3 regions of the Streptomyces sp. NBC_00212 genome follow, and region 1 is predicted to be linked to each of the others. Evidence: riboswitches for the same ligand, from Rfam matches in the RefSeq annotation. Region 1 holds a riboswitch; each other region holds the start of a gene.
The links. A riboswitch is a leader RNA that binds a small molecule or an ion and turns the genes downstream of it on or off. The one in region 1 is predicted to bind cobalamin.
Positions count from the first base shown of each region.

Region 1 (3,224 bases):
CCGGACAGGCCGCGGGCCAGTGTCACGACCTCGGCCGTCTTCTGGCGGGCGAAGGCGAGCCAGCGCGCGATCTGCGGCTCGATGCCGCGTTCGGCGGCCGCGTCCAGCGGGACGTGCAGCAGCGAGCAGGAGGCGGCCACGTCCACACGATCGGCGAGACCGAGCAGCGTGGCCAGCGTGGTGAGCGACTTCTCCAGGTCGTTGATCCACACGTTGCGCCCGTCCACGACCCCGGCGACGAGCCGCTTGCCGGGCAGGCCGCCGACCGCGGCGAGCTCGTCGAGGTTGGCGGCCGCGGGACCGGTGAAGTCCAGGGCGAGCCCGTCGACCGGCGCCTTGGCGAGGACCGGCAGGGCCTCGCCGAGCCGGTCGAAGTAGGAGGCGACCAGGAGCTTCGGGCGGTCGGTGAGTGAGCCGAGCTCGCGGTAGGCGCGGGCGACGGCGTTCAGTTCGGCGGGAGTGCGGTCCTGGACGAGCGCGGGCTCGTCCAGCTGCACCCACTGGGCTCCGGCCGCCCGCAGATCGGCCAGCACCCGCGCGTACACCGGGAGCAGTCGGTCGAGCAGGGTCAGCGGTTCGAAGTCGGCGGCCACGCCGGGCGCGGGCTTGGCGAGCAGCAGGTAGGTCACCGGTCCCACGAGCACGGGACGCGCGGCGAGCCCGAGCGCGAGGGCCTCAGTCAGCTCACCGACCTGCTTGGAGGAGTCGGCGCCGAAGACGGTGTCCGGCCCCAACTCCGGTACCAAATAATGGTAGTTGGTGTCGAACCACTTGGTCATTTCCAGCGGCGCCACGTCCTGGGTGCCGCGCGCCATGGCGAAGTAGCCGTCCAGGGCGTCGGCCGCGACGGCCTCGCGGTGGCGGTCGGGGACGGCCCCCACCATGACGCTGGTGTCCAGGACGTGGTCGTAGTACGAGAAGTCACCGGTCGGCACCTCGTGGACGCCCGCCTCGGCGAGCTGCCGCCAGGTGGCCGCCCGCAGTTCGGCGGCGGTGCGCCGGAGTTCGGGCGCGCCGACACGGCCCTTCCAGTAGCCCTCGATCGCCTTCTTGAGTTCCCGGTTGGGGCCTTGGCGGGGGTAGCCGTACACGGTGGCGTGTGCTGCCGCGGTTGCGGGCTTGGTCGTCACGAGACTCTCCTTCGCGAGCTCTTCGGTGGAGCGGACCCCGGAACGGGACGAAGGCGCGAAGGGACGACGGACCGGGGCCGCGGTGTGTGCCGCTGCCGCTGGTGCGTACGCCGACCCGCCCACGAGGTCACCGGGATCTCCGTGCGCGAACGGTCGCACACGGGCAGTGGCAGGTCTTCGGACTCGCGGGCACGCCTCGTGCTCTTTGAGGCATCTACTGGCCGTCGCTTCCCAGGCCCGGCCGGGCCCAGTGCGTATGACGGCGGTCGTTCCCGCTCACCGCTGCGGGGCAGTCCCGGATTCCCACCGGGTTCCCTCTTACGACGCATCCCGCCTGGCGGACGGGGCGAACCAGCTGCGTTCGCACCCTATGCGCTCGACCGGCGACCCGGAAACCACGTTTCCGTATACCGGACGGTGAGCTGCGGCACGCGGCGCCCCACCACGGCAACGGGGAGGGCTTCAATTGCCGCGGGAGAGCACCCGGCGGGCCAGCGTCAGTGCCGAGTCCCGCCCGTGGCTGAGGTCGTCCTCGGTGAAGACGGGGGTGCGCAACCGGGGCGGGATGCCCGGGCCGTCGAAGGAGCGGCCGTCCTGATCGAGGTACTTCTCGTTGGGCAGGATGACCGCCCAGTCCTTCGACAGGGGGCGGAACATGACGTCCGAGAAGACGCCCTGGGTGTTCTCGCCGATCCGCGTCACCTCGGGGTCACGGCCCATCAGTGCCTGCGTGAACGTCTCCGCCGCGCTGACGGAACTGCCGCTCGTGAGCAGGGCGACCGGCCCGGTCCAGCGCGGGGCCGTGGCGGGGTGCACCACGATCGGCTGGGGGCGGGTGAAGCGGACCGGGTCGTCGGGGTCGTTGCGGGCCACCTTGCGGTACGCCGTGTACGCGCGGTCGGTGAGCCGCGAGGCGATCCGCAGGCCGAGCGCGTCGGAGCCGCCTCCGTTGAGCCGAACGTCGATCACGAGGCCGCCCAGTGGATCGGATCCTGCGGCGGCACCGGGCGTGAGCAACGCGTCCAGAGCGCGGTCGAGTTCGGCGACTTGTCGCTGGAAGTCGTCCCCGTCGACGTACCCGTCGAAGGAATCGATCCTCAAGTAGCCAATGTGGTGCGGCAGTTGACCCACCACGAGCTTGCCCTGGGCGAACGTCCGTGCCGGGGCGACGAGTTGGTGGGTGACGGCGTCTGCCGCGCGCGCTCGCAGGTTCGGCGTCGGCACCCTGGTGCCGGGCCGCAGACCGAAGTAGACGGTCCTGCCCCCGTGGACGAGGCCCGTGTGGGCGTCGTTCAGCGGGCGGATCATGTCGGTGAGGATCTGCTGGAGGCGCGCGTCGGTGGTGGTCGGTGTGACGAGCGGGCGGTATCGGTCCCTGGCTGCCCGCCAGTCGATGCCCTTGGCGGCGAAGAAGGGGTAGTTCTCCGCGAAGGTGGCCCAGAACCGGTCGAACACGGCGAGCGGCCCCTCCTCGGCGGGCTTCCCGCACGGTTGCGGCAGCGCGGGCAGCCGTTCCAGATGACGTACGCCGGCCGCGTCGTCCGGCGCGAGGACCGCGTGCCCCCGCCCCTCCGGCGTGAGGGTCATCGAACCGACCGAGCCCTCGCCGAAGCGGGTCGCTCCGCCCGGGCCCGGACTGCCGACCTGCTCGGCCGTGACGGCACCCGGCAGGCAGCTGACGCGGGTGGTGTCGTACGTCGTGAGCTTCCCGCTCGCGATCGTCACCACAGTGCCGTAGCCGTCCATGCGCCACACCCCGTCGAGGGCCCCCGGCCCGGCGGCGGGCGCCGCCCCGGCCGCGCCGACGGTCAATGCCAGAGCCATCCCGATCGCCGCCGCTCGGGCGACCGTCCGTACGCGCACCATGTGAGCCCTTCCCCGTCGCTCGCCGACCGCACTCGACGATAGCGCCGGGCCCTTGGCCCGACATCCACCACACGGGCCGACCAGGCCCTACCTGAGCAGGAGCGACGGGCGGTGGAGCGGGACCTGCGGAGGATCGACCCCCTAGGCTTCCGTCTGGCATCGGCCCCGACCTCAGGAGCGCACATCGTGTTCGACCCCGCACCGGACTACCCCTACCCCGACGGCCAC
Region 1 is NZ_CP108115.1:666,429-669,652, reverse strand. It holds gene metE (5-methyltetrahydropteroyltriglutamate--homocysteine S-methyltransferase) at 1-1,130, opposite strand, end outside; cobalamin riboswitch at 1,281-1,501, opposite strand; gene OHA17_RS03505 (S41 family peptidase) at 1,593-2,996, opposite strand; gene OHA17_RS03500 (FABP family protein) at 3,183-3,224, shown strand, end outside.

Region 2 (3,224 bases), 4.8 Mb from region 1:
CATGCGCGCCCTCGGCGAGCTGCTCATGTACCGCCCGGTGTCGGGCTCCTTCTCGGAGTACGCCCGGGAGTTCGTCGGCCCGTTCTGGGGCTTCGTCACCGGCTGGACGTACTGGCTCTTCTGGGTCGTCACCGGCATCACCGAGGTGACCGCGGCCGCCCAGTACATGTCCTTCTGGACCCATGGCAGCATCCCGCAATGGGCCTACGCGCTGATCTTCACGCTCATCCTGTACGCCGTGAACCTCATCTCCGTGAAGCTCTTCGGTGAGCTGGAGTTCTGGTTCTCCATGGTCAAGGTCACCGCGATCGTCGGCATGATCCTGATCTGCGCCGGCATCCTCACCGTCGGCTTCTCGGACGCCGCGGACACCGCCACCGTCGCCAACCTGTGGAACGACGGCGGGTTCTTCCCCAAGGGCATCGGCGGCACGCTGATGACCCTGCAGATCGTGATGTTCGCCTTCCTCGCCGTCGAGCTGGTCGGTGTGACCGCGGGCGAGTCCAAGGACCCCGAGAAGACCCTGCCCAAGGCCATCAACACCGTGCCGTGGCGCATCGCCGTCTTCTACATCGGCGCCCTGATCATGATCCTCTCGGTCGTCCCGTGGCACGAGTTCCAGCCGGGCGTCAGCCCCTTCGTCGCCGCCTTCCAGAAGATGGGCCTCGGCATCGGCGCCGGGATCGTCAACTTCGTCGTGCTGACCGCCGCGCTCTCCTCCTGCAACTCGGGCATGTACTCCACCGGCCGCATGCTGCGCGACCTCGCGCTCAACGGCCAGGGCCCGAAGGCCTTCACCAAGCTGACCAAGAGCGGCACCCCGCTGATCGGCACCACGGTCTCCGCGGCGCTCATGCTGGTCGGCGTGTGGATCAACTACGTGGCGCCCGGCAAGGCCTTCGACTACGTGGTCTCCTTCGCCACCATCTCCGGCATGTGGGCCTGGATCATGATCCTGGTCTGCCAGATCCGCTACCGCCGCCAGTCGGACGCCGGAGCCCTGCCGCAGTCCAGCTTCCGCGCCCCCGGCGCCCCGTACACCAGCTGGTTCGCGCTGCTCTTCATCTTCATGGTCATCGTGATGATGGGCATCGACAAGGACTCCCGCGTCTCGCTGTACTGCGCGCCGCTGTGGGCCCTGATCCTGGGCGTCTCCTACCTCGTCCTGAAGGCCAAGAACCCCGAGAACAAGGCCTTCGCCAAGCGCAGCTGATCCGCTGACCAGCAGGTTCTCACCATGCGGGCCGTCTCGTATCGCACCTCGATACGGGACGGCCTGTCTGCTTATCCTTGCCGACATGCTGACCATCACCCAGGCCCTGCACGACCAGCTCGTGGCGCACGCCCGCGCCGACCACCCCGACGAGGCGTGCGGTGTGGTCGCGGGCCCGGCGGGCACCGGCCGCGCCGAGCGCTTCATCCCGATGCTGAACGCGGCCCGCTCGCCCACGTTCTACGAGTTCGACTCGCAGGACCTCCTGAAGCTGTACCGCGAGATGGACGACCGCGACGAGGAGCCGGTGATCGTCTACCACTCGCACACCGCGACCGAGGCGTACCCGTCCCGCACGGACGTGACGTACGCCAACGAGCCGGGCGCGCACTACGTCCTGGTGTCGACGGCGGACACGGACGGGGCGGGGGAGTTCCAGTTCCGCTCGTACCGGATCGTGGACGGCGTGATCACGGAAGAAGACGTGAAGGTCGTCGAGGCGTACTGACGCGTACCGCCGCGCGCCGCCGCGTACGGACCGACACGTACTATCTGTACGCAATCTTGATTATTCGGGCGGCAGGACCCAGGAAGCCGGTGTGAATCCGGCACGGTCCCGCCACTGTGACCGGCCCCGTGGACACCCCGCGGCGCCGGAAGCCAGGAACTGACCTGCCGCCTTCTCCCGACGACAGGGGACGTGGAAATCCCCTTGGAGGAGCTCAGTCATGCTCTGGCGCCGCGCGGCCCTGGCCGCCGCCCTGCTGTTCCCGCTCGCCGCGTGCACGACACAGGCGCGGCCCGAGGCCCGGGGCGGCCCGGCCCCCGGCTTCCCGTACACGGTCACCAACTGCGGGGTGACGACGACGTTCACGGCGCCGCCGAAGCGGGCGGTGACGATGAACCAGCACGCCACGGAGGTGATGCTGGAGCTGGGCCTCGCCAAGTCCCTTGTCGGGACCGCCTACTTGGACGACAAGGTGCTGCCGAAGTACGCGGCGGACTACCACTCGGTCCCGGTCCTGGCCGCCGAGTACCCCTCGTACGAGAAGCTCCTGTCGGTCGCGCCCGACTACGTGTACGGCGGCTACGCAACCGCCTTCGCCGCGAACGAGGGCCGGGGCCGCGAGGCGCTCGCCAAGAGCGGCATCAAGTCCCGCCTGAACGTGGAGAACTGCCCCAAGGGCGCCTCGACGACGATGGACGAGGTGTACGAGGAGGTCCGCGAGGTCGGCCGGACGTTCGGGGTGCCCGAGCGGGCGGAGTCGTGGGTGAAGTCGGCCGAGGCCACGAACGCGAGGACGGCGGCGGCCCAGAAGGGGCGGGCGCCGGTCTCGGTCTTCGTCTACGACAGCGGGGACAAGACGGCGTTCACGGTGGGCGGCAAGGGCATCGGCAACGACATCGTGACGAGGGCGGGCGGCCGCAACGTCTTCGCGGACGACCTGAAGGACAAGTCCTTCGGCGACGCGAGCTGGGAAAACGTGGTGGCCCGCGGGCCGGAGCTGATCCTGATCCTGGACTACGGCGGCACGAGCGTGGCGGCCAAGAAGCAACGCCTGCGCGACGACCCGGCGCTGGCGTCCGTCCCGGCCGTCAAGAACAACCGCTTCGCGGTCCTGCCGCTGTCGGACATGGTGACGGGGGTCAGAGCACCGGACGCGGTGGCGAAGCTGGCGGGGCAGCTCCGCCCGGGGGCGGGGGAGTGAGCGGGGTGACCCCGCGTTGGCGGTACCCCCTCGTGCTCGGGGGGCTCACAGCCGTACTGGCTGCCGGCTTCATCGCCGGGCTCGCGCTCGGCTCGGTGCGGATACCGGCCCACCAAGTGCTCGGGATCGTCACCGGTTCGGCGGAGCCCGGCCCGTACCGGACCATCGTGCTCGACGTGCGGCTGCCCCGCGTCGTGCTCGGGGCCGTCACCGGGGCCGGGCTCGCCGTCATCGGGACCGTACTGCAGGCCCTCGTGCGCAACCCCCTCGCCGACCCCTTCCTGCTCGGGGTGTCCAGCGGG
Region 2 is NZ_CP108115.1:5,449,307-5,452,530, forward strand. It holds gene OHA17_RS24965 (amino acid permease) at 1-1,213, shown strand, start outside; gene OHA17_RS24970 (Mov34/MPN/PAD-1 family protein) at 1,299-1,721, shown strand; cobalamin riboswitch at 1,771-1,904, shown strand; gene OHA17_RS24975 (ABC transporter substrate-binding protein) at 1,942-2,922, shown strand; gene OHA17_RS24980 (FecCD family ABC transporter permease) at 2,928-3,224, shown strand, end outside.
Region 2: it holds a riboswitch for cobalamin, as region 1 does, so the genes downstream of both, OHA17_RS24975 (ABC transporter substrate-binding protein) here and metE (5-methyltetrahydropteroyltriglutamate--homocysteine S-methyltransferase) in region 1, are expected to answer to the same signal.

Region 3 (3,224 bases), 180 kb from region 1:
AAGCTCGCGCCTTCCTTGACCCCGGAGGGCCAGCGCGAGGTGACGGTCTTGGTGCGGGTGTAGAAGCGGACGGCGTCCGGGCCGTGCTGGTTCAGGTCGCCGAAGCCGGAGCGCTTCCAGCCGCCGAAGGTGTGGTAAGCCACCGGGACCGGGATGGGCACGTTGACGCCGACCATGCCGGTGTTGACCCGGCGGGTGAAGTCGCGGGCGGTGTCGCCGTCGCGGGTGAAGAGGGCGACGCCGTTGCCGTACGGGTGCTCACTGGGCAGCCGCAGGGCCTCCTCGTAGTCGGCGGCGCGGACCACGCACAGCACCGGGCCGAAGATCTCCTCGCGGTAGATCCGCATGTTCGGCGAGACCCGGTCGAAGAGCGAGGCTCCGGCGAAGAAGCCGGACTCGCTCCCGGGCAGGGTGAACCCGCGTCCGTCCACGACGAGTTGGGCGCCTTCGGTGACGCCGATGTCGACATAGCGGTTGACCCGGTCAAGGGCGTCGCGGCTCACCAGCGGGCCGAAGTCGGCGTCCGGGTCGTCGGAGCGGCCGATGCGCAGGGTGGCGATGCAGTCCTTGAGCCGCTCGACCAGGGCGTCGGCGGTCTCCTCGCCGACCGGTACGGCGACCGAGATCGCCATGCAGCGCTCCCCCGCCGAGCCGTAGCCCGCGCCGATGAGCGCGTCCACGGCCTGGTCGAGGTCGGCGTCCGGCATCACGATCATGTGGTTCTTGGCGCCGCCGAAGCACTGGGCGCGCTTGCCGTGGGCGGCGGCGGTCGCGTAGATGTGCGCGGCGATCGGGGTGGACCCGACGAAGCCGAGGGCTTGGACCCGCGGGTCTTCGAGGAGGGTGTCGACGGCTTCCTTGCCGCCGTTGACGACGTTCAGGACGCCCGGCGGCAGACCGGCCTCAAGGAAGAGCTCGGCCAGGCGCAGCGGTACGGACGGGTCGCGCTCGGACGGCTTGAGGATGAAGGCGTTGCCGCAGGCCAGGGCGGGTGCGGCCTTCCACAGCGGGATCATCGCCGGGAAGTTGAACGGGGTGATGCCGGCGACGACGCCGAGCGGGCTGCGCAGCGAGTGCACGTCGATGCCGGTGCCCGCGTTGTCGGTGAACTCTCCCTTGAGCAGATGCGGGATCCCGGCCGCGAACTCGACGACTTCCAGGCCGCGTTGGATGTCGCCGTGCGCGTCGGCGACGGTCTTTCCGTGCTCGGACGAGAGCAGCCGGGCCAGTGACTCCCGTTCACCTTCGACGAGTTGGAGGAATCGCAGCATGACGCGGGCGCGTCGCTGCGGGTTCCACTGGCCCCATGCGACCTGCGCCTCCGCGGCGTCGGCGATCGCCGCCTCGGTGTCGGCGCGTCCCGCGAGGGGGACCCTGGCCTGCACCGCGCCGGTGTTGGGGTCGTACACGTCGGCGTAGCCGCCGGAGGTTCCGGAGGTGTGCTTTCCGCCGATGAAGTGGGTGAGTTCACGGACCATGGAAACCTGCTCTCGTCAGGTGGGCTCCGAGGAGGCGCGGCTTGGCGGCGGCGCGGCACCGATCGGGGTGCGCACCGCTGGACAAGGCGCGGGACAGCGAAGGACGAATGCCTTCGGCGAGTTACGAACGCGCGGCCACAGCCGCGCACTTCGGGTACTCCGCCGGATCACCAGGGCCGTGGTCACGTACCGGTGCCATGCGTGTCTTCTCCATCCTCGTGGACAACACGGAACACCCCACGGCCGGTATCCTGACTCCCGGATCAGCGCGCGTCGCCCGCCTTCCCGACGTGCTGGCACGTCAGTGGCGTACTGCTCGGCGACACACTCCCCGGTCACAGTGGCGGGACCGCGCCGGATTCACACCGGCTTCCCTGCACCGCGGGCTTACCCACGAACATATAGTTGGACGTCCTAGTAAGTCCACCCCGTCCCTCACTCATTGCGCAGTGGACACGGTCCGCCGGCCGGGTCCGGTGTAGGAGCCCAGCGGGCGGATGAGTGCGTTGTGGGCCGGTTGCTCGGTGATGCGGGCGGCTCATCCGGTGATGCGGCTCATCACGAAGATCGGGGTGAACGTCGGGATGCCGGAACCCATGAGGTGGTACGCGAGTCCGGCCGGGTAATCGATGTTGGGGCGGATGCCCTTGCGGCAGAAACGCGACCTCCTCGAACGAGCACCGGGCGGCGAGGTCCTGGACCGGGTAGCTGCGGTACGTAAGGGAGTTGGTCACGAGCCCCGCCTGCTGTTCCTGTCGCCGTGGCTGACGGAGGGTCAGCGAGCCTTCCAACTCGCCGCACAAATCGCCCTGTTGGAGCATGGGCCGCTCCTGGACCGCCTTGTCGACGCGGCTGGACTGACACCTGCCCGCTGTGGATGGCGTACGCGGCGTTCTCCTCCCCGGCCGCATCCTCACCCAGGTCGCCGAAATGCCCGACGGGAAGCGCTACTTCCGGGTCGCGCGGACCGTCACCCGGAGCGGGGCCGGGCATCGTCGCCGCGCGCCGAGTTCGCCATCGCCCTGGGCTGCGAACTGCGCCACGCGCACCGCTTGGTCTACGAGCGGAGGGCGTCGCCCTGGACTACCCCCGGGCGGCGACCCCGATCGGGCTCGGCTGCCTCATCTGCGGACGCCGCGACTGCGCCCAGCGGGCCCGGCCCCCGGCCGGCGGGCGGCTGGCCGTCGAACCTGACCGGCGTACGTACGTGCCGTATCCGGTGGAGACTTCGGGCTACTCCTGACGGGCCATCAGCCGATGGCGGACTGCTCCCCGGCCACCGGGTAGGGGACGAAAGTGCTGCTGTTCTCGTCGACGGCCAACCGGCGGTCCAACGGCGGTACGGCCCGCTGAGGGCAGTCCGTGCGTTCGCAGAGGCGGCAGCCCATGCCGATGGGGACGGCGGCGGAGGTGTTGTCGAGGTCGAGGCCGTCGGAGTAGACCAGCCGTGCGGCGTGCCGGATCTCGCAGCCGAGGCCGATGGCGAAGGTCTTGCCCGGCTCGCCCCAGCCGCCCCGGTGCCGGGAGATCGCGCGGGCGGTCCACAGATAGCGCTGGCCGTCCGGCATGGCGGCGACCTGGACGTGGATGCGGCCGGGCGCGGCGAACGCCTCGTACACGTTCCACAGCGGGCAGGTGCCGCCGGCCCGCGAGAAGTGGAAGGCGGTGGCGGACTGACGCTTGGACATGTTGCCCGCCCGGTCGACGCGCACGAACGAGAAGGGCACCCCGCGCAGCCGGGTGCGC
Region 3 is NZ_CP108115.1:482,526-485,749, forward strand. It holds gene OHA17_RS02605 (CoA-acylating methylmalonate-semialdehyde dehydrogenase) at 1-1,478, opposite strand, end outside; cobalamin riboswitch at 1,702-1,888, opposite strand; partial or broken gene OHA17_RS02610 (citrate/2-methylcitrate synthase) at 1,918-2,133, opposite strand; partial or broken gene OHA17_RS02615 (short-chain fatty acyl-CoA regulator family protein) at 2,210-2,721, shown strand; gene OHA17_RS02620 (short-chain fatty acyl-CoA regulator family protein) at 2,729-3,224, opposite strand, start outside.
Region 3: it holds a riboswitch for cobalamin, as region 1 does, so the genes downstream of both, OHA17_RS02605 (CoA-acylating methylmalonate-semialdehyde dehydrogenase) here and metE (5-methyltetrahydropteroyltriglutamate--homocysteine S-methyltransferase) in region 1, are expected to answer to the same signal.